DNA from 4 places in the Planococcus alpniumensis genome. Region 4 is predicted to be linked to each of the others. Evidence: riboswitches for the same ligand, from Rfam matches in the RefSeq annotation. Region 4 holds a riboswitch; each other region holds the start of a gene.

Region 1 (7,363 bases), 1.1 Mb from region 4:
ACTCTATCGGCAGCTGGAGGAACTTGTAGCCAACGATATAATCATTGCGAGCAATAGCTCAGGGCTGATGCCGACTGCTCTTGCTGAAGGGATGAAGCATCCTGAACGTTTTGTGCTGACGCATTTCTGGAATCCGGCACATTTAATTCCACTCGTGGAAATCGTCGGCGGAGAGAAGACCGATGAACAAACTTTGCAGCGAACGAAAGAGCTTATCGAACGGATGAACAAACAAGCGGTGCTATTGAAAAAAGAATTACCGGGCTTTATCGGAAACCGGCTTCAGTTTGCCTTGTTCCGTGAAGCGCAGGCTTTGCTGGACGCGGGAGTGGCATCGAAAGAAAATATTGATGCAGCTGTCACATATAGCATCGGCAGGCGCTTGCCGGTAACCGGTCCGCTTCAGACGGCAGATCTCGGCGGTTTGGACATTTTTTATGCGATTTCTGATTATCTGTTCGAAGACCTATCGACGGACCAGAAACCGGGACGCACACTGAGTGGACTAGCAGAAAACGGCGAGCTCGGGGCAAAGACAGGGAGCGGTTTCTACGACTGGCCGGAAGCGCAATCTCAAGCTGTGCAAGCGAAGCGGGAAGAAGCGTTGATCTATTTCCTCAAACAGGATATGGAAAAAGAGTGATGGAACCTCACTCTTTCTCTATCAGCCTAAAGTCTGAAATTAATCAGAATTATAAGAAAAGTCTTTCAATTTAATGAAGAGGGGATATAATAAACAATTATAATCAAAAGGGAGATGAGGCAAATGACCGATCTGAAAAACGATTCGCTGAACTTGCATAGAAGGCATCAAGGGAAATTGGAGATTCGTTCAAAAGTGACTGTGGAAAACGAGAGGGATTTGAGCCTCGCCTACTCTCCTGGCGTCGCTGCGCCGTGCCGTGAAATTCATGCCGATCCAAGCAAAGTGCATGACTACACGATGAAAGGCAATACGGTAGCGGTCATTACAGACGGCACCGCCGTGCTTGGGCTCGGCAATATCGGCCCGCAAGCAGCGCTTCCGGTCATGGAAGGAAAAGCTTTATTGTTCAAGGAATTTGCCGGTGTGGATGCATTCCCGATCTGCCTGGATACGACAGATGCCGAAGAAATCATCCGAACCGTCAAATTGCTCGAGCCAGGCTTCGGCGGCGTCAATTTGGAAGACATTGCCGCCCCGACTTGCTTTGTCGTGGAACAGCGCTTAAAACAGGAGATGAACATCCCAGTGTTCCATGATGACCAGCACGGCACCGCGATTGTCACGCTTGCCGGGCTGATCAATTCGTTGAAGTTGGTTGAAAAGGAAATCGAAGACGTGAAAGTGGTTGTCAACGGCGCCGGTGCAGCAGGCATCGCCATCGTCAAATTGCTCTCGAAATTCGGGTTTGGCCATATCGTCATGTGTGACACGAAAGGCGCGATATACGACGGGCGCCCGAATGGCATGAATCCCTTCAAGGCGGAAGTGGCAGAAATGAGCAATTATCACATGGAACAAGGGCAGTTGGCGGATGTCATCGCTGGTGCTGACGTGTTTGTCGGCGTCTCAGCAGAAGGCGCATTGACGGAAAGCATGGTGCGTTCGATGAATGAAGATCCGGTCATCTTTGCGATGGCGAACCCGAATCCCGAAATCTTGCCGCATGCTGCGAAAGCTGCCGGTGCACGGGTCATCGGGACAGGACGTTCCGATTTTGCCAACCAGGTCAATAATGTGCTGGCGTTTCCCGGATTGTTCCGCGGCGCCCTTGATGTACAAGCAAGTGACATCAATGACGCGATGAAAATCGCAGCAGTCGAAGCGATCGCCGCCTTGATCGCCACCCATGAACTTCACGAAGATTATGTGATACCGAAGCCGTTCGATCCGCGTGTGGCACAGGCGGTCGCTGAAGCAGTCGCAAGGGCTGCCGAAGAAACGGGCGTTGCCAAAGTATCGCTCAAAGAGCCTGCCCAGCAGATTGTCTTATAATAAATAGAAGAAAGCCTGAATTCCCTCCCCCTGGAATTCAGGCTTTCTTAGGTTTAGTGGCGTATGATGCAAAGGCATGAAAAAAAGACCGTCCGACTCATTAGCTTGATGACGAGTGGGACGGTCTTTTTGAATGAACAAAATTAATCAGCGACGCTGAGCCCTTTGGCAATGGCGATTTTTTCGAGTGCCTGGCTGAAATCGTTGATCAAGTCATCGGGATGCTCAAGCCCTGCGGAGAAGCGCAGAAGCCCATCGGTGATGCCGCGCTTTTCACGTTCAGCGGGTGGCATGGCGGCATGGGACATCGTGGCCGGATAGGACAGGATCGATTCGACCGCACCGAGGCTGACGGCGAACACAGGAATTTCCAAAGCATCTACGAGAATGCGGGCGGCGTCCTTATCCGCCAGGCGGAATGACAGCACACAACCTGCGTGGCTAGCCTGACGCTTATGGATAGGGTTTCCGGGATGAAACGAGAAGCCGGGATAATAGACTTCTTCGACAAGCGGGTGCCTATGCAGATACTCGGCAATGCGTGCGGTCGTCTCGCCGGATTGTTTTGTGCGGGCGCCGAGCGTTTTGATGCCTTGGATCAATGTATAGGAATCCTGTGCGCCGAGCACAGATCCGAATGTGTTTTGGATAAATGCCAATTGTTCGCCGAGGCCAGCATCTTTTGTCACCGCAAGGCCAGCTGTGATATCGCTATGGCCGGAGAGGAACTTCGTCGCGCTGTGGAGCACAATATCCGCGCCGAGTTCAAGCGGATTTTGGTAAAGCGGCGTCATGAAGGTATTGTCGACGAATGTCATGGCGTCGTTTGCTTTCGCCAGTTTCGCAGCCATTTCAATATCGGTAATTTTCATGACGGGATTGGAAGGCGTTTCGATGTAAACTACTTTCGTGTTCGGCTGGAACGCTGCGGCCACTTCGCCGAGGTCGGTCATATCGACGAATGTATAATCGACTTTGAATTTTTCCAGCACCTCCGTAATGAAGCGATAAGTGCCGCCGTAAACATCTTCTGAGACCAGTACATGGTCGCCGGCTTTCAATAGCATAAAGGCCGATGAGATGGCTGCCATGCCGGAAGAAAAGGCCAAGCCCCGCGCGCCGCCTTCAAGTTTGGCGATCGTTTCTTCAAGTGATTTGCGCGTCGGATTGCCGGAGCGGCTATAATCGAACGGACCGAACGAATCGATGCTTTCTTGGTGGAAAGTCGATGATAAATAGATCGGCACATTGACTGCGCCTGTTAATGGATCAATGCCTGCTGAATGGATCAATTTCGTCTCGCGTCGTTCACTCATGGGAAACGACCTCCTTTTCCAGTTTGGCCAGGGCTTGTGACAAATCAGCGATCAAATCTTCTGCCTGCTCGACGCCTACAGAGAAGCGGAGCAGGCGGTTACAGACGCCTCGTGCCGTCCGTTCTGCAATCGGCATATCGGCATGGGTCTGCGTCGCAGGATACGTGATGAAACTTTCCACACCACCGAGGCTCTCGGCGAATGTGATGAGCGACAGGCTCTCGAGGAATTTTCCGACCCATTGTTCTTCGCGCAGGCGGAACGACAGCATGCCGCCTTTTCCAGGGTATAGTACGTCTGTCACGGTCTCTTGAGTTTCAAGGAAGCGGGCGAGTTCTTTAGCGTTCGCTTCGTGTTGGCGCATGCGCAGCGGCAAGGTTTTCAAGCCGCGGATCAACAGCCAGGAATCGAGCGGTGACAGCACTGCGCCGGCTGAGTTATGGGCGTTGAAAAGCTGCTCGCATAAATCCTCGCCTTTTGCGGCGACTAGCCCAGCAAGCACATCGTTATGGCCACCGATGTATTTGGTCGCGCTATGGAGTACGATATCAGCGCCGATTGTGAGCGGCTGCTGCAGGAAAGGCGTCAAAAAGGTATTGTCGACAATCAGCAATAGATCGTGGCGTTTTGCCAGTTGTGCGTACAATCCCAGATCGATTTCCTGCATCAACGGGTTGGTCGGGGTTTCAATGAAAATCGCTTTTGTGTTGTCAGTGATTTTCGCTTCGGCCGTTTTCGGATCGACGAAGGGATCGTATACGGGACGGATATGGTATTTTTCTTTATATTGTTCCAGCAGACGATACGTGCCGCCGTAAATATCTTCAGGAAGCAAAATTTCATCGTTCGGGCGGAACAAGGAGAGGACCAGTTGGATCGCGGCCATTCCAGAGCTGCACGCAAAGCCTGCGTCGCCGCCTTCTAAGTTTGCGATTCCCTCTTCAAGAAGCTGGCGTGTCGGATTTTTCGTCCGCGTGTAATCATAGCCTGTGGATTTGCCAAGGCCTTCATGTTCGTAGGCAGTCGAAAGGTAAATCGGTGGATTAACCGCTCCTGTGCGTTGGTCGCTGCGGTTGCCGAGTTGTACCAGGCGTGTTTCTAAGCTATGTTGTGTCATGATCCTCATCCTTTCAAATCAAAAAGCAGGGGCTTTCTTCTGTGTTAAGAAGAAAGCCCCTGCCGTATATGCTATCTTCTCATCTACTAGGCTGCACCTATTGGAATTAGCACCGTGACAATGTCCGGTTGCTGAGACTTCACAGGGCCAAATCCCTCCATCTCTCTCGATAAGAATCATTTTATATAGTTGTGGTTGGTTGATGTTTTCCATCATACGGTAATTACTTTCGAAACACAAGCGGAATATTGAAAATACTCTTGTAAATGCCCTAAATGCGCTCGCTTTTATTTCGGAAGCTGAAATGGTATGCTGAGGTATACTTTTATCCTGCCCAGCTTATACAAAGTCAGTTGCAAAGGGGTTCTGAATTATGTACATCGTCACATCGACCGTCATTGTACCGGAAGACAAAATACAAGACGTCATTGAAATATATCAAAAACGATCGCGCCGTGTTGACCGGGCGGAAGGCTTCACTTCATTCCGGCTGATCCAAAACACGAAAAAGCGCCATGAATTGACCGTCCACTTGGAATGGCAATCCAAACAGGCATATATGAATTGGGTCAAGAGCCAGGAGTTCAAGGAGATCCATGATTTGGAGAAGAACTATCCTGATCAGGAACTCGCGGGCATTGTCCCGAAAGTCCATCAATACGAAGTGGTGGCCGAATGAACCAGGAGCAAAAACAGCAAATCGCGGAAGTCACGGCAGACGGCATTTACGAAGCGTACCCGAACTTATGGGAACGTTTCGGAGATCGGGGCTATGCCCACACGGTCAAAGACAATCATCACCACTTGGATTACCTTGAAACGGCCTGGGAGCTGCAGAGTGAACAATCCTTTCTTGATTATGCCATCTGGCTCGAGACGGTGCTCGTGAGCCGCAATGTCGAAACTGCGCTCATCATCGATAATTTTCAACGGCTTATCGAAATTGTGCCGCGCTATACTGAAACAACGCAAGGAGATTTCATGCGGGGCTGCCTCGATCGCGCAGTCCGGTTATTGGAGCTCCCTCCACATAAAAGGGGCTGATCAAATGAACGAGTCAACACAGCTTTCGGATCTTTTCCTGCAAGGACAGGAAGAGGAAGCTTTGAAATATGTCCAGGATTTCCTGGAAAGCCATTCGCATGAACAGCTTTACGGCGAACTTTTGACGCCGGCGATGTACCGCATCGGGGAATTATGGGAACAAAATGAGATTTCAGTTGCAGAAGAGCATTTGGCAACCGCCGTTTGTGATTTTGTCTTATCCGCTACGGAACTGCGCAATAAAAATAAAGAGGGACGAAATAAGGCGATGATTTTTGGCCCGGAAGGCGAAGAGCATTATATCGGGCTCAAGATGGTCGCTGCGATGTTCCGCGAAGAGGGATACGAAGTCCGTTATATGGGGCCGAATTTGCCGCTCGATTCAGCACTCCAATCGACTCGTGACTGGCAGCCGGATGTTGTTGCATTGTCGGGCGCACTCGCACACCGCTTGCCGGTTTTGAAAACCTACGCAGAAGCATTTGCACAAGTGGAATCCAAGCCTGCTGTCCTCATTGGCGGCAGGGCCGTCACCTTGTCGAGCTTTGCGGATTTGCATATAAAAGGAGCGGTCGTCGTCCGGGAACTCGGTGCGCTCCGCGAATGGATCCGCACAGGAAAGGGGTCGAACGATGACACGCTCTCCACTGGCTGAATGGCCGCTTCCGGCTTTTCAATTGAACAATAGCTTTACGGTCGTCGACTATTCCCAAGAGGCAGAACAGCTCTTTGGAAATCCAGTGAGATTTTTTGACTTGCTCGATGAAGGCAGCCGCTCCAAAGCGGAACGGCTTTTAAAAACCCGCGGCAGCAAAAAACCTGTCGAATTGAATTTCATCACAGCGGCCGGCTTTTTCTTGGCAGACGTCTATTACCGTTGGGACAGCGATTTTTCGCTAAATCTGGTACTGGTGCCGAAAGATGAACAAATGGCTGCGATCACAGCGCAATTAATTCGCTTGCGGGGGCGCCTGAAAGAAACGGATTATGAATTGCTCAAGGAAAAAGAACGATCGGATGCGCTGCTGGAGAAAGTTCGCGAACTCTCCGCACCATGCATCGCAATCGGGGCAGGCTATGTGCTCATTCCGTTGTTCGGCAATTTGGATGCCAAAAAAGTTGAAGCGATCCGCCCGCATATTGTGACGCGAATCTACGAATACGCAGCTGAAACAGTTGTTGTCGATTTGACAGCGATGGGGACGGTGGCGCAAGAGGGTGTCAGTTACCTGGAATCACTCGTGCAGACCTTAGGCGTCATGGGGATTGATGCGGTCATTACCGGGGTGAAACCAGAGCATGCCCAAAAATTGCATCTGTTGAAACGGGAAATGAATTTGCGTTTTGAAGCATCACTGGAATCCGTCCTGACAACAGCCTCAGAAAATCATTGATGAAACCGGCCATGGGAGCCGGTTTTTTTATGGTTAGGAAGACTAGTGACTGGATATTTGTTTCGTTTTCCATAGGATATTTGGCGATATTTCGGGAATACAGATAGAGAAGAGAATTATAAGAAGCTGCAGCGGAGGTGTTGGCGATGGAATCATCACATGATCATTCACATAGCCGCAATAAAAAAACATTATTGATCGCCTTTTTGATCATCACCAGTTATATGGTGGTCGAGGCGATTGGCGGATACTTGACGAACAGCCTTGCGCTGCTCGCGGATGCGGGACATATGCTGAGCGACTCCATTTCGCTCGGCGTCGGCTACCTGGCCTTTTCCATCGGAGAAAAAGCGGCCGACCAGACGAAGACTTACGGCTATAAACGTTTTGAAATTTTAGCGGCAGTCTTTAATGGAGTAACGCTCGTATTGATTTCGCTTTATATTTTCTATGAAGCCTACCACCGGATTTCCGATCCACCGGAAATTGCGACTTCTGGGATGCTGGCCATTGC
Region 2 (7,363 bases), 2.2 Mb from region 4:
ATCTGCACAGGCGTCATGCCGATCGCTTTGGCCGCTTCGAACTGCCCGCGGTCGACCGATTCGATCGCCGAACGGATCGTCTCGGATAAATACGCGCCCAAATTGATGGAAAAGGCCATCAAGGCATAGAATTCCGGCGCGATGCTATTGACATCCGCCGACTGAAGCCAGCCGTATTCGCTCTGGAGAAAATAAATGATTTTCGGAATCCCGTAAAACACCAGGTAAATCTGCACCAATAACGGTGTGCCCCGGATAAAGGAGATATAGATCGACGTGATGACGCTGAGCACAGGCACTTTGTAGATTTTAATCAATGCCGCTGCCACGCCGATGATTAAACTCAATAGCAGCGAGCCGACTGCGATGCCGATCGTAACCGGCAGCCTGGAGATAATGGCAGGAAAGCTCTCGATCAAGAAATTCAAGTCCAGTAAATTTTCCATGGTTTCTGTCCTTCCGCTAGCTTATTCAGGGATGTAGTCGCCGCCGGTCCATTTCTTGGACAGTTCGGACAAGGTGCCATCTTCTTTCAGCTGTTTCAAAATCGGGTCGATTAAGGCTTTCAGCTCTTTTCCTTTTTCTTCGTCTTTCAAGACGATGCCCATATCGTCATTAACTAAGGACTGGCCGACAATCTCCACGCCGAGTTCATTTTTTTCCAGTACCGCGTTCATCATGATCGGGTCGTTGACGTAAGCATCTACGCGTCCGTTCTGCACATCCTGCAGAATTTCCGATGGGTTGCCGCTTTCGCTGTATTTCAGTTCGATCGGCTCTGCGGCGGTTTCGTTATACTCCTCAAGCAATAAAGTATAAGAATCGCCTGCCAACGCCCCAACCGCTTTGCCTTCCAAATCTTCAATCGTTTGGATGTCTTCGCGGCCTTCTTTTACTGCGATGACCGTTTCCGCTGCGAAATACGATTCATCGGTAAACAAATATTTTTCTTGGCGTTCCGGCGTTTTCGCTACTTGGTCGGCGATGGCCTGAATTTTATTCGACTCGAGCGCAAGGAACATGCTGTCCCACGGTACAGCGACGTATTCGAACGTATAGCCGTCCAATTGTTCATCGACGGCTTTCATCATGTCCACGTCATAGCCCGTCAGTTGATTGGCATCATCCGCGAAAGCGAAAGGCGGATAATCATTTTGCGTTCCGACGCGAATCACTTGGTCTCCTGTAGCGTTCGCCGTCTCTTCCGATGAACAGCCGGCAAGTGTTCCGGCAAGACCTACTAAACAGGCAGTTGCGAATACATAAGCGTTTCTTTTCATAATTCAAGCTCCTTTTGGTGTGTAGTTTTTTACGATAGGGCTGGACTTTCCGCCTTATGTAGAGCGCCTGCCCTCCTTTTGGATGCAAAAAAGCCTCTTTCAATAGGAAAGAGGCTTCGACCAATTTCTTATCTCTCAGAATGAATACATCCTGCAGGAATTAGCACCTCTCATGAACATGCATGATGGTTGCTGGACGTCATAGGGCCTGTCCCTCAGTCTCTCTGGATAAGTTATTTAATTTTTTTAATATATTAACGATAGTATTTGAGATGGTCCTTGCTGTCAAACCCTTTTTAAAATAAATCAAAATTTCGCATAAAAATTCAAGAGCAAATTGACAAAGCGTGCTGCATTGAATACCATCAATTTAATATTCAATTGTTGCCGGGTTGGGCGGCATGCATTCAATACAAGAGCGGAGTGAACACAAGATGAGCGAGGAAACTATTTTCGACGTCGCCATCGTCGGTGCCGGCACGATGGGGATGGCCGCCGGCGCCTTTTTGGCACAGCAAGGCAAGAAGACATTGGTGATCGATGCATTCGACCCGCCCCATGCGAACGGCAGCCATCACGGGGACACCCGGTTGATCCGCCACGCTTACGGGGAAGGCAGGCATTACGTTAGGTTAGTGTTGCGCGCGCAGCAATTATGGGAAGACTTGGAGAAGCAGACCGGCTACAAAGTGTTCGATAAGACCGGCGTCATCGGGCTCGGCCCGGAAGACTCGCCTTTTCTATTGGAAAGCATTGCAGCCGCCAATAGCTACGGCTTGCCGCTCGAAATATTAAGCAGCGGCGCCATCCAAGAAAGATGGCCGGGCTTCACTGTGCCCGAGCATTTCATCGGCTGCTACGAGGCGCAGGCAGGCGTGTTGTACAGCGAAAATGCCATCCGTGCCTATAAAAAACTGGCGCTCGAAAACGGCGTTCACTACGTGCCGAATACACCCGTCCAGCACATCGATATACAGGACGGGGATCGCGTGAAAATCTCCACCGGACAAGGGGTTTTCTATGCTGAGAAAGTGATCGTCACAGCCGGTGCATGGGCGAAGAAGCTGCTGCCAGACCTGCAATTGCCGATCCAACCGACGCGCAAAGCGGTCGGCTGGTTTGAAGCACCGGAGATGTACAATGCCGATCAATTTCCCGGTTTTTTTGTGGAAGGCCCCGAGATGATGTTCTACGGCTTCCCGAGCATCGACGGCGCTGGCGTAAAAGTCGGACGCTCGGATGGCGGGCAGCCAATCGACCCGGACGAACAAACCCAGAACTTCGGGCAATACGAATTTGATGAGGGCGACTTAAGAAGATTCCTGGACCTGTATATGCCAGAAGCGAGCGGAGAATTGAAACAAGGCAAAACGTGTTTATACACCGTCTCCGACGACCATAACTTCATCATCGACCGCCATCCGGACAACGAGCGCGTCATTTTCGCCTGCGGCTTTACCGGCCACGGCTTTAAATTCGGCAGCGTCATGGGCGAAGTGTTGAGCCAATTGGCAATAGACGGCCACACCGAATTCGACATCGCCCCCTTCTCACTCAACCGTTTCAAACTATGAGCGAAATGAAAAAAGAGTGTTGAAGAAATTAGTGATTCACTATGGATAAAAAGAAAATCACTTATTCTACATTTTAAGATCAATGTTCTACCTAAGTATTTGGAGAAGCGTTCGCTCGTAACCCCTTCTGCTCAATAATGCTACGCATTACTTTCGCAAAGATAATGTCTCCCGTAGGTCGACCTTATCTTTCCAGTGGTAAAGCGAGACGACCGAGACCCCGCAAGACGCGTAGCGGCTGAGGAGGCTTGGGCGCGAGCCCACGGAAAGCGAGCGATAAGCTTCGGAAAATACGGCTTCTTAACTTTTCTCGACAAGCAAAGAGTCTCTCCTTATTGATAAAGGAGAGACTCTTTTTCGATGGTGACCACTTGCTTGGTGTCGGCTGCTTCCATGATGCCCAAAATGACTTTTAGTGATTTCAAGGCATCTTCTCCCGTGACGATTGGTTCCTGGTCCAGGCGTATCGAATCGACGAACGCATCAATGACACCGCTCGGAGTCTGGTTGTCATTCGTTTGAATCGCTTCCAGCTGGTAGTTCACTTTCTCGCCGGATTCCAGGATGAGTTCCAGCTGATACTCGTCGTCGTGATAGATTTTCATGATGCCTTTCTCGCAATACACAACGGTGCTGTTGTCCTCTTCCCCGTAATAGGTCCAGGAGAAGGCAGCGTTCCCGAGACGCCCTTTTTCGGTCGCCAAGCTGCAGACAAGGTTGTCGCATACTTCAATCGGCTCGCCGTTTTCATCCGTTTTGTGCAAAGCTCCCTGAAAGGCGCTCACTTGAATGATTTCATCATCGAGCAGGTAATGCAGCAAATCGATTTTATGGATGCCGAGGTCGCCGCCGACGCCGAAGCCCGAGCGCTCCTTTTTGAAGAACCATGTCGATTTCGTTTTATTGATGCCCCAGGATTCTGGGCCTGAATGCCCGAAAGCGGTGCGGAAGGTCAAGATTTTCCCGAGTTCTCCACTGGCCAGGATTTCCCGTGCTTTTTGGTGCGCGCGCGTAAACCGCTGATTGTGGTCGACCATCAGTTTCTTGCCGGATTTTTTCTGTGCCGCCAAAATTTCCTTGGCATGTTCAATCGTTAAGGAAATCGGTTTTTCGCACAGCACGTGCTTGCCGCTCAATAGCGCTTGTGTCGAGAATAAATGATGATGTTCATTCGACGAGCAGTCACTGATGGCTGTGATCTCGGGATCGTTGAACAATTCCTCGACGCTTTCCACATTCCGTCCGCCAAACAATTCGACCATCGCTTCGGAACGGTGGAGATTTCGGTCGTAAAAGACGATTTCATCCACATATGGATTCGCTGTATATTCCGGTGCGTGGCGCATTTTCGTAATGGCGCCGCAGCCAATGATGCCTACTTTCATGACCATGCCATCCCCTCGCTCTTTTATTCCTATCATAAACGATGCTGATGAAATTCCATATCCCCATCTTCTTCGACACTTCACTATCAATTAGGGAGCAGTAATGAGAATTTTATAGTCAATGGACTTTTATCATATTCTGAAATATTTGATTGAAATTAATTTCACAATCTTTTTCCGTTATTTCATTTCCATGTGAAATACGGGAAACGGCACTCATTCATTAGGTTTTATAATTGATTATAAAGAAAACGTTTACAAATCAGGGTTCTCTTTGACAAAATATCCGTTTCATATGACAATGGAAATAGAATTAGAATTATTATAATCAGATAACGATATTAATTGAAGCGGCCCGCTTCGATTAATTTTTTTTGCGTTGTCGGTTATGGTCATTCTAAAAAAACATTCAGGAGGTAATTATTTTATGTCTTTGATCGGAAAAGAAATCCAACCATTTAACGCGTCAGCTTACCAGGCGGCGAGCGGCGACTTTATTGAGGTCACAGAAGAAAACATGAAAGGCCAATGGAGCGTTGTGTGCTTCTACCCAGCAGACTTCACGTTCGTTTGCCCAACTGAACTTGAGGACCTCCAAAGCCAATACGCGACATTGAAAGAGCTTGGCGTGGAAGTATACTCTGTTTCTACAGATACTCACTTCACCCATAAAGCTTGGCACGACCATTCAGATGCAATCGGCAAAATCGAATACACCATGATCGGTGACCCGTCGCAGCGCATTTCACGTGGATTCGATGTTCTTAACGAAGAAGAAGGCCTTGCACAGCGCGGCACATTCATCGTTGACCCAGAAGGCATCGTCCAAGCTGCAGAAATTAACGCAGACGGCATCGGCCGCGACGCAAGCACGCTTGTCGGCAAAATCAAAGCGGCACAATACGTGCGCAACAACCCAGGCGAAGTATGCCCGGCTAAATGGGAAGAAGGCGGCGACACATTGAAGCCAAGCCTTGACCTTGTAGGCAAAATTTAAGGAGTTTTGACAATGATACTAGATGCGCAAATCAAATCTCAATTAGAGCAATACTTGCAGCTACTGGAAGGCGACGTGCTGCTCCAAGTGAGCGCCGGATCCGATAAGGTATCAACAGATATGGTCGATTTGGTGGAAGAACTATCCGCCATGTCCCCGCGCATTCAAATGGAGCGCACGGAGCTTGAGAGAACCCCGAGCTTCAGCGTCACCCGTCCTGGAGAAGTAACGGGCATCACTTTTGCCGGCATCCCGCTCGGCCACGAGTTTACGTCGCTCGTCCTTGCCTTATTGCAAGTGAGCGGACGTGCGCCGAAAGCCGACGAAAAAACGATGGGACAGATTAAAGCACTCGAAGGCACATACCATTTCGAGTCTTACATCAGCTTGAGCTGCCAGAACTGCCCAGAAGTCGTGCAATCACTTAATTTGATGAGCGTCCTCAACCCGAACATCACGCATACGATGATCGACGGGGCTGCCTTCAAAGAAGAAGTCGAAAGCAAAGACATCATGGCTGTTCCGACAGTCTTCTTGAACGGCGAATCGTTTGCAAGCGGCCGCATGTCGCTTGAGGAATTGCTTGCGAAACTCGGCAGCTCACCAGACGCTTCCGAATTCGAAGGCAAAGATCCGTTTGACGTGCTCGTCGTCGGCGGCGGCCCAGCTGGTGCCAGCGCAGCGATCTATGCGGCTCGTAAAGGCATCCGCACAGGCATCGTCGCGGAACGCTTCGGCGGCCAGGTGATGGATACCTTGAGCATCGAGAACTTCGTCAGCGTCAAGCACACGGAAGGCCCGAAATTTGCGGCCAGCCTCGAAGAGCATGTGAAAGAATACGATATCGAGCTGATGAACTTGCAGCGCGCAAAACGCTTAGAGAAAAAAGAGCTGTTCGAGCTTGAACTCGAAAACGGCGCTGTCGTCACAGGCAAAACCGTCATTCTTTCAACAGGTGCCCGCTGGCGCAATATTGGCGTTCCGGGCGAAGAGGAATTCAAGAACAAAGGCGTGGCCTACTGCCCGCATTGCGACGGCCCGTTATTTGCCGGCAAAGACGTCGCGGTCATCGGCGGCGGCAACTCCGGCGTCGAAGCGGCGATCGACCTTGCAGGCATCACGAATCACGTGACGGTGTTGGAATACAACGCAGAGCTTAAAGCGGATTCCGTTTTGCAGGATCGCCTGAAGAGCCTGCCGAACGTCACGGTGCTGACAAATGCCCGCACACAGGAAATTACCGGCACCGATAAAGTGAACGGCATTTCCTATATCGACCTTCAAAGCGGCGAAGAAAAGCATGTCGAACTATCCGGCGTCTTCGTCCAAATCGGCCTCGTGCCAAACACCGACTGGCTCGGTGACTTTGTCGAGCGCACCGCGCACGGCGAAATCGTCATCGACCAGCGCGGCGCAACGAATATGCCGGGCGTGTTTGCGGCAGGCGACTGCACAAACATCCCGTACAAACAGATCATCATTTCGATGGGCTCTGGCGCAACGGCTTCATTGAGCGCATTCGACCACCTCATCCGAAGCGATATCCCTGTTTTGGTGTAATAAAGACAAAAGGACTGCGAAGAGAATTTCTTCGCAGTCCTTTTTTATGTGCTTACCGCTTCGCTTCGTGCAAGCGCCGATGAAACTGGTGCACTTGTTCTGCAAGTTCCGGCACCGGTCCGTCGATGTCCGGGTCTGTCAGGATTTCCGGGATGGACAGATTGCGGACAGGCGAAGGCTCCGCGCCGAGCTCTTGCATCCACTCGCCCAATTGCTGTGACGAACTCGCGTAGACGATGCGGCCGAGCCCGACCCAGCCATGCGCCGCTGCGCACATCGGGCAATGCTCGCCGGACGTATAGACAGTCGCTTGCGCCCGTTCTTCCGGGGCTAGATGCTCTGCCGCCCAGCGTGCAATTGCAAATTCGGGATGCTGCGTATGGTCGCCGCCTGCCACATGGTTATGGTCTTCAAACAACACCTCACCCTGTGACGATACGAGGATTGAACCAAACGGCTCGTCCCCTTTTTCAAGCGCCTGTTCGGCGAGTTCTACGCAGCGCTGCAAATATTGCAGATCGGTTTCTGAGATCATAGTGGTCCTCCTTTTGAGTTCCTATAGATTAT
Region 3 (7,363 bases), 2.2 Mb from region 4:
GAAAACTCATGCGGCAGTTTATCGTAATGGGTGTCCGGGTTCAATCCGACGAGTTCAAGCAATTCCTTGACTCTCGATTCCAGCCGCTCGGTCTTTTTATAAGCTTTCAATGGCGCTGCTATGCTGTCCCCGATTTTCATCCGCGGATTCAAACTGGTGTAAGGATCCTGGAAAATCATCTGGACATTGCGCCGCATGTCATGAAGTTCTTTTGCGTTCGCTTCTGCATAATCTTTTCCGTGGAACAGGATTTCGCCCGCTGTCGGTTGTTGCAGGCCGACGATGCTTCTCGCGAGCGTGCTTTTCCCGCAGCCCGATTCGCCGACGATGCCGAGTGTTTCGCCTTTTTGGACTTGGAGGTCAATGCCGTTAAGCGCTTTGACGTAGCTTTTCTCGCGCTGCAACAAACCTTTTTTGACGGGGAAATGGACATGCAGCCCTTTAATATCCAATAATGCGCTCATGTTGCCAGCACCCCTTCCAATTGCTTTTTCTGTTCTTCGAATTCATTGCTTGAAAGAATGCACGCTGCCGAATGTCCGCTTTCCCGTTGTTCAAGCGGCGGATCAACTTGCCGGCATGCGTCCCGTGCGAACGGGCATCTCGGTTCGAACGCGCATCCCGGCGGCCGGTCGATCAAACTCGGCGGCTGGCCGTCGATCGGGATGAGCCGCTCCGGGCCGCCTTCGCGAATGACCGGGACCGAACGCAAGAGCGACCACGTATACGGCATGGAAGTCCTGTAGAAGATATCTTCAGCGCTTCCCGATTCGACGATTTTCCCGGCATACATGACTAGGATGCGGTCGGCCAAATGGGCAACGACGCCGAGGTCGTGCGTGATGACGAGAATAGCCGTGCCGTATTTTTCCTGGATGCCCTTCAGCAAATCCAAAACTTGCGCCTGGATAGTGACATCCAGCGCCGTCGTCGGCTCATCGGCAATCAATAATTTCGGGTTGGAAGCAAGCGCCATGGCGATCAACACACGCTGGCGCATCCCACCAGAAAATTGATGCGGGTAGCTGTTCATGCGTGCTTTGGCATCGGCAATACCGACGTCTTCCAATAACTCGATTGCTTTTTCGCGTGCTTGTTGTTTCGACCGTTTTTGATGCGCTTGTATGGCTTCGATCAATTGCTTGCCGATTTTGGAGACGGGATTCAAACTCGACATCGGATCCTGAAAGATCATGGCGATGTCGTTGCCCCGCAGTTTTCTCAGTTCTGTTTTGCCCATTTCCAACACCGATTGGCCTTCAAAATGAATCGTGCCTTGCGGATACATTGCAGGCGGTTCCGGATTGAGCTTCATCAAGGAATGGGCGAGCACGCTTTTCCCGCTCCCTGACTCCCCGACAATGCCGATCGTCTCCCCTTTTCGGATGGAGAAAGACACGCCGTCGACTGCTTTTACGAGGCCGCCCGGTGTATCCAGATGGACATGAAGATTTTCTACTTGCAGCATTCGAATACCCCCTTCAGGCAAGCTTCGTTTTGCGCTTGCGTTTCGCTTGATGTGGATTAAAACTGTCTCTTAGCCCATCGCCGAGCAAGTTCAAAGCCAGAACGGTAATGACGATCGCAAGGCCTGGGAAAATGGAATACCAAGGCGCGATGGTCACGTAAATCTGTGCTTCCTGCAGCATATTGCCCCAGGTCGGCGTTGACGGGTTGACCCCCACGCCGAGAAAGCTGAGCGCCGCTTCCGCTAAAATCGCTTTAGCGAAAATGAAGGTGCTTTGGACGATGACTGGGGAAAGAATATTCGGCAATACATACTTGAAGATGATCACCGCATGGCTCGACCCGGTCGTCTGGGCGGCTTCGATATAGGATTGGTTTTTCACTTGCAGCGTTGCCGAACGGACGACTCTGGCCATAACCGGGAAAAACGCCAGCGTCAGAGCGATGATGATATTTGTGATGCTGCCGCCAAGTGCCGCGACTAGCGCCAGCGCAAGGATCAGCGCAGGAAAGGCCAAGAAGCCATCGATGATTCTCATCAGCACGAAATCCACTTTGCGGAAATAGCCGGAAATCAAGCCGATTACTGTGCCGATCACCGTCGACAGCACCGCAACGATGACGCCTACAGACAAGGACACCCGGGCCGCGACGATGGTCCGCGAGAAAATGTCGCGCCCGAAATCATCCGTGCCGAACCAATGCGCCGCTGAAGGGCCGGTCAAGCGCTGCTCCGGGGAAATCGCGGCCGGAGAAAATGGCAGCCAGGAACTTGCGGTGATGGCCGCAAGCGCAGCGACCACCAGTATGGAGAGCGCCAGCAGATTCGTTTTCTTAGTAAACATCGGTTTCGTCTCCTTCCAAATGGTCAATCATAGCGAATGCGCGGATCGAGGAATGTGTACAGCAGATCCACCAATAGATTGACGAACACATAAATGCCGGCAATGAACAGCACAATTCCCTGTACGACCGGGTAATCGCGCCGGTGGATGGAATCGACCAAGAGCTGGCCGATGCCCGGGATCGTAAACAAAGTCTCGATGATGACCGTGCCGCCGAGCAAGCCGGCCACTGTAGCGCCGAGCACCGTGGTCGTCGGGATCAAGGCATTGACGAAGACGTGGCGCATCAATACTTCACGTTCCTTTACGCCTTTCGCGCGCGCCGTTTTGATGTAATCCTGATTGACCGAATCGAGCATGCTGTCGCGCAGCATACGCGCGATGATGCCCACTTCGACGATTGCCAGCACAAACGATGGCAGCAAAATATGGTGAAGCCATACATCCGCCCCTTCCGCAAACGGCACATAGCCGGCCACCGGAAAGATCGGCAGCGCAACGCCGAAGCCGAGCACCAATAGCGTCGCGAGCCAGAATTCCGGGACCGATACGCCGAACAAGGAAACCGATGTGAAAATCGGATCCAAAACGGTTTTGCGCAACGCGACGATGAGGATCGCCACCGGAATGGCGATAACGAGCAAAATCACCGTCGACAGCGCCATCAAGCTGAAGGTCGGTCCGAAGTTCTCAGCAATCAGCGAGGTCACCGATTGCGAAGAATAAACGGAGGTTCCAAGATCCCCTGTGATGACTTGTGAAAACCAATTGAAGAATTGGACATAAAGCGCTTGGTCCAAGCCCAGTTCACGCTCCAAATCAGCAATTGCTTCCGGTGAACTGTCTTCCCCTAAAATGAGGAACGCCGGGTTGCCGGGCGTCAGATGCACGATCATAAAGACGATAACGCTGACGACCAGCATGACGGGAATCACCGACAACAGCCGGCGAATCGTATAGTTCAGCATTGCGTGTTCCCCCTTCTCCATAAAAGGAAGAAAATCGCCAGCATCGTTCCTGACGATTTTCTTCTCTTAGTTATCCTGTTTGATGGCTCGTTGTTAATTGGTTTTATACGTATTCCAGAAGCGCGGGCCGTACCATTCGCTATAGTCGTGGAGATCGGTTGTGCGCGCATTCAAGTTCGAGATGTTCGTCACTTTTTCAAACGGCAATTCTTCGTAGAGCGTTTCGTTCAAGCCGGCGAGGATCTGCTGTCGCTCTTCCTCGGATTCCGCTTGTGCCCACTGGGCGATTTGCTCCTGCCATTTCTCGCTGTTATACCACCCGCTGCTGTTCGAATCCTGGCTCAACATGCCTGCCTGGTTCGGCGAGAAGAACGGGGACCATCCGACGACAACTAGATCCCAATTGGAAGCCTCTCCCCATTTCTCAAGGTATGTTGCCCATTCGTAAGATTCCAGTTCGACCGCAAAGCCGGCTGCTTCAAGCTGCTGTTCAGCGATCTCGGCAATTTTCTTATAGTCGTTGGAATCGCTTGAGAAGATGATCTTGATCGGCTCGCCGTCGTAGCTGCTTTCTGCCAATAGGCGTTTCGCTTCTTCCACATCGTAAGACAGGAAGCCTTCTGTGTTTTCTTCCGAATACAGGGCGGTTTGGTTCGGCGTGAACAACGCGCCGTCCAACTCATAAAATTCCTCGTTGCCGTATGTCGCTTTGGCAATCGCTTCTTTATCGAGTGCCGCGTTCAATGCCTGGCGCACTTGCAGGTCATCGAACGGCGCTTCCGATTTATCCGGCGTCAACACCGTATAGCCATTAGTGGCTGTGCCCGGTTCAATGTTCGGCGTGCTTTCGATCACTTCGTACAAATCGAGCGGAACTTCATCCCCAAAATCATAAAGTCCGGTTTTCAAGCCATTGACGACCACTTGAGGGTCTTTGACGATTTTGAAATGAACCGAATCCACATACGTTTTTTTCTCGCCCGTCAAACCGCTTGTCTCATCGGTTCTTGATGCGTAGTCATCGTATTTGGAAAGCACGATTTCGTCGCCGCGCTTCCACGAATCAAACTGGAATGGCCCAGTGCCGATATATTGGTCATGGTCGAGCGGCTTTTCGCCGGCTGCTTCAGCGACCGCTTTCGGCAAGATGACAGCGGCCGATTTCGGGGCAGCTAAGTCGGAAAGTAAAGAGCTATAGGCTTTGTTCAATTGAATGGTCAATTGCGAGTCGTCTGCTTCCACGGACTCAACGTGGTCGTTGGTGATCTTGCCGACAGATGATACTTTCAGCCACCGTTCGATGGACGCTTTGGCATCTTCTGCCGTTACTGGTTCCCCGTTATGGAAAGTCACGCCTTCGCGCAAGGTGATGGTGTAGGTTTTTCCATCTTCGCTCACTTCGTAATCTTCAGCGAGCAGCGGCGCAGCTTCGAAATCCTGGTTCAAGGCAAACAAACCTTCATAAATATGCCAGCCGATTTTGCGCGCGGCACTTTCGCCCGTATACATCCAGTCCAATGTGTTCGGATCCGCGCTGATCGCCACGTTCAGTTCCCCGCCTTCTACAGGCTCTGAATTTCCGCCGGAAGTTGATGGACTTGCTTCCCCGCCGGAACAGCCGGCCAATCCGATAAGTGCAATTAAAGTGATAACTAAAAAGATAAAATTTTTCACGATGTTCCTCCTTATAATTGAAAAAATGATGATGCCTCGAGTATGTATGCAACTGCCTAAAAGCCTATCCAAGTTCCCAGATTTTCAATGAAGCGCCGAAGTGTTGATGCGCCAATCTGCCGCTCAAGCTCCGACGGTATTTCGAAAACCATTTGTCCACTGAAGGCACCTCCTTCATCAAAAATAATTTATCTTACCTGTTTACTTGGTTTTAACGTAATAAAAAACCCCTTCTTCTTTTTGACAAGAAGAGGAGCAGTTTCACACGTTCGATCGCCTCTCTTATCTCTGTACACACGGTACAAGGAATTAGCACAGTGCCGCGTGGCGGTCTGCTGCTTTGACGTCCCAGGGCCAGTCCCTCAGTCAATCTCGATAAGATGATTAAATTGTAAAGTTCATGTTACGGCCCTTGATCTGGCTTGTCAACATTATTTTGAATAAATTGAATTTATTTACATGGAAATGAAACACGATTTGATTTACCCTTGCCCGCCAGCCGGCAAGACATTAGCCTGTGCAATCCATTCAAGAGATTTGGCGACGATGAAATCTAATTCATGGTCCATGGAAGCGATGTGATAGGAATCATGGAGTTCATATTTGGACGCGTTTTCTGAACCGATTTTGCCAAGAATATAATCGGTGTTAGCTGGCGGCACAACATGATCTTCAAGCGACTGGAAACAAACGACCGGGCAGCGGACTTCGCCGAGTTTTGCGCGGACAGCATCCATATAGCCGAGCAATTGTTGATACGCCTTGACCGGCGCTTGCCCATAAGTGATTTCTACCGCATCCGCTTTTTTAATATCGGGCGCATCTTCTGTGACATAATCATGGGCCGGCTTCGTGCGGTAGGTTTCAAACTGCGGAATATCGATCGCTGGGTTGATCAACACGAGACCCTCGATTTCAGGATGGCAGCTGGCCAGATCCAAGCTCAAGGTGCCGCCCATCGATTGTCCGATGACAAAGACCGATGTGCATGACTGCTTGAGTTCTACATAAGCCTGCTCGATACTCGCGAACCAGTCGCCGTAAGAGAACTGTTCCAGATCCTTGAAATGTGTGCCATGGCCCGGCAGCCGCGGACAGGAAACCGTATAGCCTTGTTTGCCGAGTGCTTCGCCTAATTCTCTGACGCTTTGCGGCGTGCCGAGAAAACCGTGGCATAATAGGATGCCGGTGCTATGTCCTTTCAAAAAGAAAGCTTCCGCCCCTTGAATGACAGGATATTGTTCGTTCATGCAAACCCTCCTTTAGCTGTTTTAAAAGTAAGGAGGCCGACTTGCTGCCTCTAATGTGACGTACTGCGTAAAAAAGCTTATTCACATTAGACTATATTTAAAACCTACTTGTCAACTAGGTTTTATAAAATGGACGATCACTCGCACCACAGGCTGCTTTAAACTTCGGAAGCCTTCCCTTGGCGGGCCCAGTTGGCGATCGTTGCAATATCTCCTGGGGTCGTGCTGCAACAGCCGCCGATGATGTCAGCTCCCGCTTTATGCCAGGCTTGCGAATTGGCTAAAAATGCACCAGCCGACGGTTCTTCGCTCCAGGTTTTGCTTACCGGGTCGTAAGTGGCGCCGGAATTCGGATAGACGATGACCGGTTTGGAAGACGCGCTTTTCACTTCCTGGATTAAGGACTCGATAAACTGCGGCGCTGTGCAATTAATGCCGATTGCCGCCACTTGCGGTCGTTCCTCGAGCCATTTTGCACAATCCGCGATCCGCTCCCCGTCACTGATATGGAACTCATCTTTCGCACTGAACGTGAACCAGGCAGATACTTGCGGAAATTCTTCCAGCACGCTTACGATCGCTTTCGCTTCCGTGAGGCACGGCAAAGTTTCACAAGCTAACAGATCCGCCCCTGCTTCCACCAGCACCCGGATGCGCTCTCTGTGAAATTCGGCCAATTGCTCTTCCCCGATCGCATAGCCGCCGCGGTATTCAGAGCCGTCCGATAAAAACGCGCCGTACGGGCCGACCGATGCTGCCACTAAAGGCTTTGGCCTGCCTGATTGGTTCGCTGCCTCGTCCCAAAATTCATCTCGCGCTTGTGTTGCCAACTCGACAGACTTTGTGATCAATGCGATCGCTTGTGATTCTGTCAGCCCTCTTTCTTGGTAGCCTTCGATGGTCGCCTGGTAACTGGCTGTAATGGCGCAATCCGCCCCCGCCTGGAAATAATCCGCATGCACTTTCTTGATCAACTCCGGGTTCTCCATCAGGATTTTCGCTGACCATAAGGAATCATTCAAATTGCATCCGTAGTGTTCAAGCTCTGTCGCCATGGCCCCGTCCACAATCAGGACCGGGAACTCGTTCAATATCTGTTCAATCGGGTTCATTGCAAACCATCCTTCCGCTCTCAGTCGTTTTACTTTATTCCCTCAGC
Region 4 (7,363 bases):
AAATCCTTGAAAAAAGGCATGGAACTTGCTGCTGGAGACGGCGATGACATGACAGAGGATATGTTCAATGCCATCCATCAAAACTTAGAGAAGCATTCGTGGATGCTGTCTGCATTTCTTGGCGAAAAGAAGTAGAATAGAAGAAATGGGCGTACGACCGTTAGCCGGTTGTACGCTTTTTCTGAAGCCGGGAGGATGTTTGATGGAATATAAGGACTTGAACGGCTGCACTTGCCGTTTATTTTTTGAAAAAGGACAGTCGCAGATCGAAAGCCGGCATGTGCTGGTCATAGGAAAGTATAATGGCAGCTGGCTGTTGACGAGGCATTCCATGCGCGGCCTTGAATTTCCCGGCGGCAAAGCCGAGCCAGGCGAATCGCTGGATGAGGCAGCGAAGCGGGAAGTATACGAAGAAACCGGAGCCATTGTGAATGAATTAAGTTGGCTTGCGGAATATACGGTTTATACAGATAAACCTTTCAGCAAAACGGTATTTACGGCCACGATTGAGGACATGAAGCAAGTGGAGTGGATGGAAACTGACGGCCCGGCGTTGGTGCCTGAACTTGTGATCGATGAAAATTACAGCTTCCTCATGCGTGACTCGGGCATGGAAGCGATTATAGAGAAGGTGAAGACTGTTGAAAAATGGTGATATTGAATCGATGAGATGGTATCCTTCGCCGAATCCAAACGTGCGCTTGCGGGAAGTGACGTATTGGTCTGAAGGTTTGCGTATTAAAGGCTTGCTGGCGCAGCCGAAAAAAGATGATGCCGGGAGTGGAATCTTGTACCTGCGCGGTGGCATCCAGTCCATCGGCATGGTGCGGCCGGCACGGATCGCGCAATTTGCAGGAATGGGATTTACCGTTTTTGCACCTTATTACCGCGGCAATCGTGGCGGCGAAGGGAAAGATGAGTTTGCCGGTGAAGACCGCTATGATGCTGTGAATGCCGTGGAAGTGCTGAAAAAATTCAGTGCAGGGCCTGTGCATTTGCTGGCATTTTCAAGAGGCGGCATTATGGCGCTGTGGACTGCTGTGCTGAGAAGCGATATTTGCTCCGTCGTCACATGGGCAGGCGTCACGGATACGGTGCTGACGTATAAAGAGCGGCTGGATATGCGCCGCATGATGAAGCGTCTTTACGGCGGCACGCCGAATACGGCGCTTCCGGCATTTGAAGAACGCAATCCCTTGATGCGCATCGGAGAGAGCGATGCTGCTTACTTGATTATCCATGGCTTGAAAGACGACAATGTTTCGCCTCAGCAAGCCTTCTTGTTGGAAGAAGCGTTACAGCTCAACCATCAGCCGTGTGAAACGTGGTATTTCCCGGAGTACACACATTTTTTCCCTCCTACGGCAAATCGCAAGACTGCGAAGGCCTTGACGGTATGGATGAAAGAGCAGGAAAAGCGTGACAGGGCATAGTCAAGCCTGGCCATGATAAAGCAGAGGCTTAGCCAAGGCGATCAGTAGTTAAATAAACACAAAAAAGGATCAAGAGAAATAATGCATTTCTCTTGGTCCTTTTTGATTGGATTAATTATGGGTAGGCCCGCCTTTTTGGCTGATGCCAGCATCCACAGTGCCGAATTTTTCAAAGTTGTCTTTGAATTTCTTCGCCAATTCCTGTGATTTTTGGTCATAAGCTTCTTTATCAGCCCATGCATTGCGCGGGTTCAATACTTCAGTCGGCACGCCTGGGATTTCTTTTGGCATGTTCAAGCCGAAGACGGATTCGTGTTCCATTTCCACGCCGTTCAAGTCGCCGCGGATCGCTGCGCGGACCATTGTGCGAGTGTATGACAGTTTCATGCGGCTTCCGACGCCGTATACTCCGCCAGTCCATCCCGTGTTTACTAGGTAGACGTCTGCGCCGTGCTCATCAATTTTATCGCCGAGCATTTCTGCATAGACAGTCGCGTGAAGCGGAAGGAATGGTGAGCCGAAGCATGTCGAGAATGTCGCTTCCGGTGAAGTGACGCCGCGTTCTGTGCCGGCAAGTTTCGATGTATAGCCGCTAAGGAAATGATACATCGCTTGTTCTTTCGTCAATTTGCTGATTGGAGGCAATACGCCGAATGCGTCCGCAGTCAAAAAGACAATCGTTTTCGGGTGGCCTGCAACAGAAGGGACAACGATATTATCGATAGCATCGATCGGGTACGCTGCACGCGTGTTTTCTGTCAATGATCCGTCGTCGTAATCCGAGATGCGCGTGTCTTTGTCAACGACGACGTTTTCAAGAACAGAGCCGAAACGGATGGCATCGAAGATTTGCGGTTCGTTAGCACGTGACAAGTTGATCGTTTTTGCATAGCAGCCGCCTTCGATGTTGAAGACGCCGTTATCGGACCAGCCGTGCTCATCGTCGCCGATCAATTTGCGGTCTTCGTCAGCCGACAAAGTCGTTTTCCCTGTACCGGAAAGGCCGAAGAACAAGGCAACGTCATCGTTTTTGCCGACGTTCGCCGAGCAGTGCATCGGCAGGATGCCTTTTTCAGGAAGGATGTAGTTCATGATCGAGAAGATGGATTTCTTCATTTCGCCTGCGTATTCTGTACCGCCGATCAAGATGATTTTCTTTTCCATCGAAACGATGATGAATGTTTCGGAATCCGTTCCGTCCACTGCAGGATCTGCGTGGAAAGTCGGGGCGTAAACAACAGTGAATTCAGCTTCATGCGCCTTCAGTTCTTCCGCAGTCGGGCGGATGAACAATTGATGGGCAAACAGGTTATGCCATGCATATTCGTTGATCGTCTGAATCGCCAGACGGGACTCAGGATCTGCACCGGCAAAACCTTTGAAGACATACAAAGCGTCTTTTTCTTTCAAATGATTAAGGACTTTAGCATATAGGTTTTCAAAGATTTCAGCGGAGATTGGGCGGTTGACGCTGCCCCAGTCAATTTTATCTTTCGAAATCGCCTCTTCTACCATATACTTGTCTTTAGGCGAACGGCCCGTGTATTTGCCGGTTTCCGCTTTGACCGCGCCTTCACGCGTCAATACTGCCTCCCCGTGGGATGTTGCAGCTTCCACCAATTGTGGAACGGATAATTGCATATTGATATTCGAGCCGTTCAAAAGCTCTTTCAAATCATTTGCTAGGTTCACTGAAGTCATATATATGTACCTTCCTTTTCGTTTATTCCCAAATGAATGGGGAAGATCTATATTCGAACATTAGTATAACACATTGACGCGATTAGTCTATACTAATAACTAGAAATCTGTCAATGTTCATGATTTGTGTTCTTTCAATAGTAGAAAAAGATGCATGCTTAAAAGTCTGACAATCGTTTCCGGTAAAAACGTTGACAGTGCTTGTTGCATTCCGTATGATGGGAAATTGAACGGATACTCTTATTCCGAGCTGGTGGAGGGTGCAGGCCCAATGAAACCCGGCAACCTGCTGCAATTGCAGCGATGGTGCCCAACCTGAAGCAAGGCGAATGCCTTGGACGATAAGAGTGAAAGGTGCTTATGATGATTATTCCTTTCCTCATTACTAATGGATGAGTGAAGGGATTTTTTTATGGAATGCCCTTAATCCTCGTGTGCAGGCTGAAAAAGCTGGAAGTTCAATTCCTATAAACGGAAACGGACTTGACATGGGAAAACGAGTACCGTATCAATTTCGAGAGCAATCTCGCAGGATATAAGGAGGAACTTTTTTTGACAAACCGTCGATTATTCACATCAGAATCAGTAACAGAGGGCCATCCGGATAAGATTTGCGACCAGATTTCAGACGCAATCCTGGATGCGATCCTAACAGAAGACCCGAATGCGCGTGTCGCATGCGAAACGACCGTAACGACAGGGCTCGTCCTTGTTGCCGGCGAAATCACGACATCCACATATGTAGACATTCCGAAAGTAGTCCGCCAGACCGTTAAAGAAATCGGCTATACACGCGCGAAATACGGATTCGATTCCGAGACAAGCGCAGTGTTGACAGCGATCGATGAGCAGTCGGCAGATATCGCTGCAGGCGTCAACGTGGCACTCGAAGCGCGTGAAGGCCAGATGACCGATAAAGAATTGGATGAGATCGGAGCAGGCGACCAAGGCTTGATGTTCGGTTATGCGTCAAACGAAACAGAAGAATTGATGCCATTGCCAATCAGCCTGGCGCACAAGCTCGCACGCCGCTTGGCAGAAGTGCGCAAAGAAGAAATCTTGCCGTATTTGCGTCCTGATGGCAAAACGCAAGTAACGATTGAATATGATGAGAACAATAAACCAGTGCGTGTCGATACGATCGTCATTTCGACACAGCACCATCCAGAAGTCAGCCTAGAGCAAATCCAGCGCAACTTGAAAGAATATGTCATCAATGAAGTCGTGCCGGCTGAACTGCTAGACGCTGAAACCAAATACTTCATCAACCCGACAGGACGCTTCGTCATCGGCGGGCCTCAAGGAGATGCAGGGCTTACAGGCCGCAAGATCATCGTCGATACGTACGGCGGTTATGCACGACACGGCGGTGGGGCATTCTCCGGTAAAGACGCGACGAAAGTCGACCGTTCGGGTGCCTATGCAGCACGCTATGTGGCGAAGAATATCGTCGCTTCTGGGCTTGCCGACAAATGTGAAGTACAGCTCGCTTATGCAATCGGCGTAGCACATCCGGTGTCGATTGCTGTCGATACGTTCGGCACTGGGAAAGTCAGCGAAGACAAATTCATCGAACTCGTACGCGCAAACTTCGACTTGCGCCCAGCCGGCATCATCAAGATGCTCGATTTGCGTCGCCCGATCTACAAACAGACAGCGGCTTATGGCCATTTCGGCCGTACGGATGTCGACCTTCCGTGGGAACGCACAGACAAAGCGGATGCTTTGAAACAACAGGCTAACGCATAATAAAAAGCAGGCGGATATTTTCCGCCTGCTTTTTCTATTGAAGTGATTTATAATAAGCTGCTTTTTCTGCGTACTCCCGGACGATGCGTTCCATATCCTTTTTGTCTGCTTCGTTCAGTTCACGCACTACTTTTGCTGGGCGCCCGAATGCCAATGTGCCCGGCGGGATTTTCTTTCCTTGTGCCACAAGGCTTCCTGCGCCGATAAATGCTCCTTCGCCAATTTCTGCACCATCCAAAATGATTGAGCCCATGCCGATCAGAGCGCCTTTTCTAATTTTGCAGCTGTGAAGCGTCACTTGGTGGCCGATAGTGACATCGTCTTCTAAGATGAGCGGGTTGTCCGGACTTTGGTGGAGCATCGACAAATCTTGGATATTGGTATTTTTCCCGATGACAGTCGGTGCGACGTCGCCGCGGATGACTGTGTTGAACCATACAGAGGAGTTCTCGCCGATCGTCACATCTCCTGTGACGGTCGCATAATCAGCAATGAATACCGATTTGTCAATCTTTGGTGATTTGTCTTTATATGGATAGATCATGGCAAAGCTCCTTTATCATTGATAAGATGTAATTAGTTCTAATCGTATCAAAACAACGGAAAAGGTCAATCGATCAAGCTGTATAGGGGAGGCGCGGATTATGTGGAAATGGCAAGCGGAAGGCGATGCAAAAGGCGTTATCGTGTTGATCCATAGTGCATACGAGGAGCATAAGCGCTATGCATGGCAAATCGAGAAATGGCGCAGGAGTGGGTTTCACGTCTATATGGGCGATCTGCCAGGACATGGGACACAAGCAGCAGATGATTCTGTGCACCGCGAACAATTTTTCGAGTACGATAAAACAGCCGCTGAGCTGCTGCGATTGGCAGCAGGAAATGACTTGCCGATTGTACTCGCGGGACACGGGCTTGGAGCAGCGATTGCCATCCATGCCCTTGCTGAAAACCGCCATCCGATAGCAGCGCTTATTGTCACGTCACCATGGTTTGAATTGCAAAAAGTGCCGAGCAAGCCAACGCTTGCATTGTCCGGCATCAGCAAGCTTACCGGAAAAGGGAAAATCGACCATGGCATCGAATTGCGCCATTTGACGAGACGCAAGTTCCAGGACGAATCGGCGGGTGCCGATCGAGCGATCCAGTCGCTCAGTTCACCGGCCTGGTGGAAGGAATTGCAAGGCTATTTGGAACAAGCAGCACAAACACAGCTTCCTGATTTGCCGGTCATGCTCCACGTTGGCCAGCGCGATTTGATTACGCGGACGACAGCTGGTCGCACTTGGCTGTCCAAGCAAGCGGTCAATGAGTTCCATTTCAAGGAATGGCCGTTTTGCTACCACGACCTCTTGCAGGAACCGGAACGGGACGAAATTTTCCGGTCGGCGCTACGCTTTGCCGAATCGGCAGCGGAATCCGAGAAAAGTCGCCGCAGCCAATAACACTTCATGATCAGCCTCTGTATTAAATGATAGAAAGGAAAGATCAAGATGCCACTTCGCTTCAGTATATTAGACCAATCCCCGATCTCGCGGGGCCAGACAGCCCGCGAAGCTTTAGCCAATACGGTCCAGTTGGCGCAACACGCAGAACAATGGGGCTATACGCGCTTTTGGGTATCGGAACATCACGATGCCAAAACTTTGGCGGGCTCTTCTCCGGAGATCCTGATCAGCCATATCGGCGCCAGGACTTCATCAATCCGTTTGGGGTCCGGGGGCGTCATGCTGCCGCATTATTCGGCGTTTAAAGTGGCAGAGAACTTCAATTTATTGGAGAACCTGTATCCCGGACGCATCGATGCGGGAGTGGGACGTGCGCCAGGCGGCATGCCAAGAGCATCGTTCGCTTTATCGAATGGCCGCTTGCGGGATGCGGGCCGCTTTCCTGAACAACTGGATGAACTGCGCATGTATTTGGAAAACAGCATTCCGGAGTCGCATGACTATTATGGAATGACTGCAACCCCTGTGCCACCGCAAGCACCGCCGATCTGGATGCTTGGTTCAGGCGAGGGGTCTTCGCAACTGGCCGCGGAAAAAGGCTTGCCTTATATGTTCGCGCATTTTATCAATGGCGAAGGCGGGCAGGAATTTACAGCCAATTACAGAAAAAATTTCATTTCCCATAATGGCAATGAACCGTATACTGGCTTTGCGATTTTCGCCGTTTGCCAGGAAACTCGTGAACAGGCGGAATATGTCGCTTCTTCACTCGACCTGTCGCTTGCGATGGGAGCGCAGGGCATGCCGTCTGACGGTACGCCGCCTCCGGAACAGGCAGCCGCTTACGAATACTCGAAATTCGAAAAGCTGCTCGTTGCGGATAACCGCCGGCGCATGGTCGTCGGCGACCCTGTGCAAGTAGTGGATCATTTGGAAGCGCTCGGGGAAGAATATGGCGCCGATGAAGTGATGATCGTTTCCGTCGCCTATGATTTCAATGATAAGTTAACGACGTTCCGATTGATCGCTGAA

Evidence for each region. A riboswitch is a leader RNA that binds a small molecule or an ion and turns the genes downstream of it on or off. The one in region 4 is predicted to bind S-adenosylmethionine.
Region 1: it holds a riboswitch for S-adenosylmethionine, as region 4 does, so the genes downstream of both, G3255_RS12255 (methionine biosynthesis PLP-dependent protein) here and metK (methionine adenosyltransferase) in region 4, are expected to answer to the same signal.
Region 2: it holds a riboswitch for S-adenosylmethionine, as region 4 does, so the genes downstream of both, G3255_RS17645 (transporter substrate-binding domain-containing protein) here and metK (methionine adenosyltransferase) in region 4, are expected to answer to the same signal.
Region 3: it holds a riboswitch for S-adenosylmethionine, as region 4 does, so the genes downstream of both, G3255_RS17620 (ABC transporter substrate-binding protein) here and metK (methionine adenosyltransferase) in region 4, are expected to answer to the same signal.

What each region holds. Positions count from the first base shown of each region.
Region 1 covers NZ_JAAMTH010000001.1:2,393,035-2,400,397, reverse strand. Annotated here, with positions in the region: gene G3255_RS12270 (3-hydroxyacyl-CoA dehydrogenase family protein) at 1-643, shown strand, start outside; gene ystJ (NADP-dependent malic enzyme) at 767-1,978, shown strand; gene G3255_RS12260 (aminotransferase class I/II-fold pyridoxal phosphate-dependent enzyme) at 2,122-3,294, opposite strand; gene G3255_RS12255 (methionine biosynthesis PLP-dependent protein) at 3,287-4,411, opposite strand; SAM riboswitch class I at 4,488-4,587, opposite strand; gene G3255_RS12250 (antibiotic biosynthesis monooxygenase family protein) at 4,785-5,090, shown strand; gene G3255_RS12245 (hypothetical protein) at 5,087-5,455, shown strand; gene G3255_RS12240 (cobalamin B12-binding domain-containing protein) at 5,460-6,110, shown strand; gene G3255_RS12235 (STAS domain-containing protein) at 6,088-6,849, shown strand; gene G3255_RS12230 (cation diffusion facilitator family transporter) at 6,996-7,363, shown strand, end outside.
Region 2 covers NZ_JAAMTH010000001.1:3,474,828-3,482,190, forward strand. Annotated here, with positions in the region: gene G3255_RS17640 (amino acid ABC transporter permease) at 1-446, opposite strand, end outside; gene G3255_RS17645 (transporter substrate-binding domain-containing protein) at 468-1,280, opposite strand; SAM riboswitch class I at 1,406-1,515, opposite strand; gene solA (N-methyl-L-tryptophan oxidase) at 1,715-2,854, shown strand; gene G3255_RS17655 (Gfo/Idh/MocA family protein) at 3,187-4,245, opposite strand; gene ahpC (alkyl hydroperoxide reductase subunit C) at 4,667-5,236, shown strand; gene ahpF (alkyl hydroperoxide reductase subunit F) at 5,249-6,796, shown strand; gene G3255_RS17670 (nucleoside deaminase) at 6,849-7,331, opposite strand.
Region 3 covers NZ_JAAMTH010000001.1:3,466,459-3,473,821, forward strand. Annotated here, with positions in the region: gene G3255_RS17600 (ABC transporter ATP-binding protein) at 1-464, opposite strand, end outside; gene G3255_RS17605 (ABC transporter ATP-binding protein) at 461-1,468, opposite strand; gene G3255_RS17610 (ABC transporter permease) at 1,482-2,312, opposite strand; gene G3255_RS17615 (ABC transporter permease) at 2,336-3,280, opposite strand; gene G3255_RS17620 (ABC transporter substrate-binding protein) at 3,374-4,954, opposite strand; SAM riboswitch class I at 5,234-5,336, opposite strand; gene G3255_RS17625 (alpha/beta hydrolase) at 5,437-6,204, opposite strand; gene mmuM (homocysteine S-methyltransferase) at 6,363-7,316, opposite strand; gene G3255_RS17635 (amino acid ABC transporter ATP-binding protein) at 7,359-7,363, opposite strand, start outside.
Region 4 covers NZ_JAAMTH010000001.1:1,300,718-1,308,080, forward strand. Annotated here, with positions in the region: gene G3255_RS06670 (Dps family protein) at 1-135, shown strand, start outside; gene G3255_RS06675 (NUDIX domain-containing protein) at 203-655, shown strand; gene G3255_RS06680 (alpha/beta hydrolase family protein) at 642-1,433, shown strand; gene pckA (phosphoenolpyruvate carboxykinase (ATP)) at 1,545-3,134, opposite strand; SAM riboswitch class I at 3,372-3,482, shown strand; gene metK (methionine adenosyltransferase) at 3,687-4,883, shown strand; gene G3255_RS06695 (gamma carbonic anhydrase) at 4,918-5,427, opposite strand; gene G3255_RS06700 (alpha/beta hydrolase) at 5,528-6,328, shown strand; gene G3255_RS06705 (LLM class flavin-dependent oxidoreductase) at 6,377-7,363, shown strand, end outside.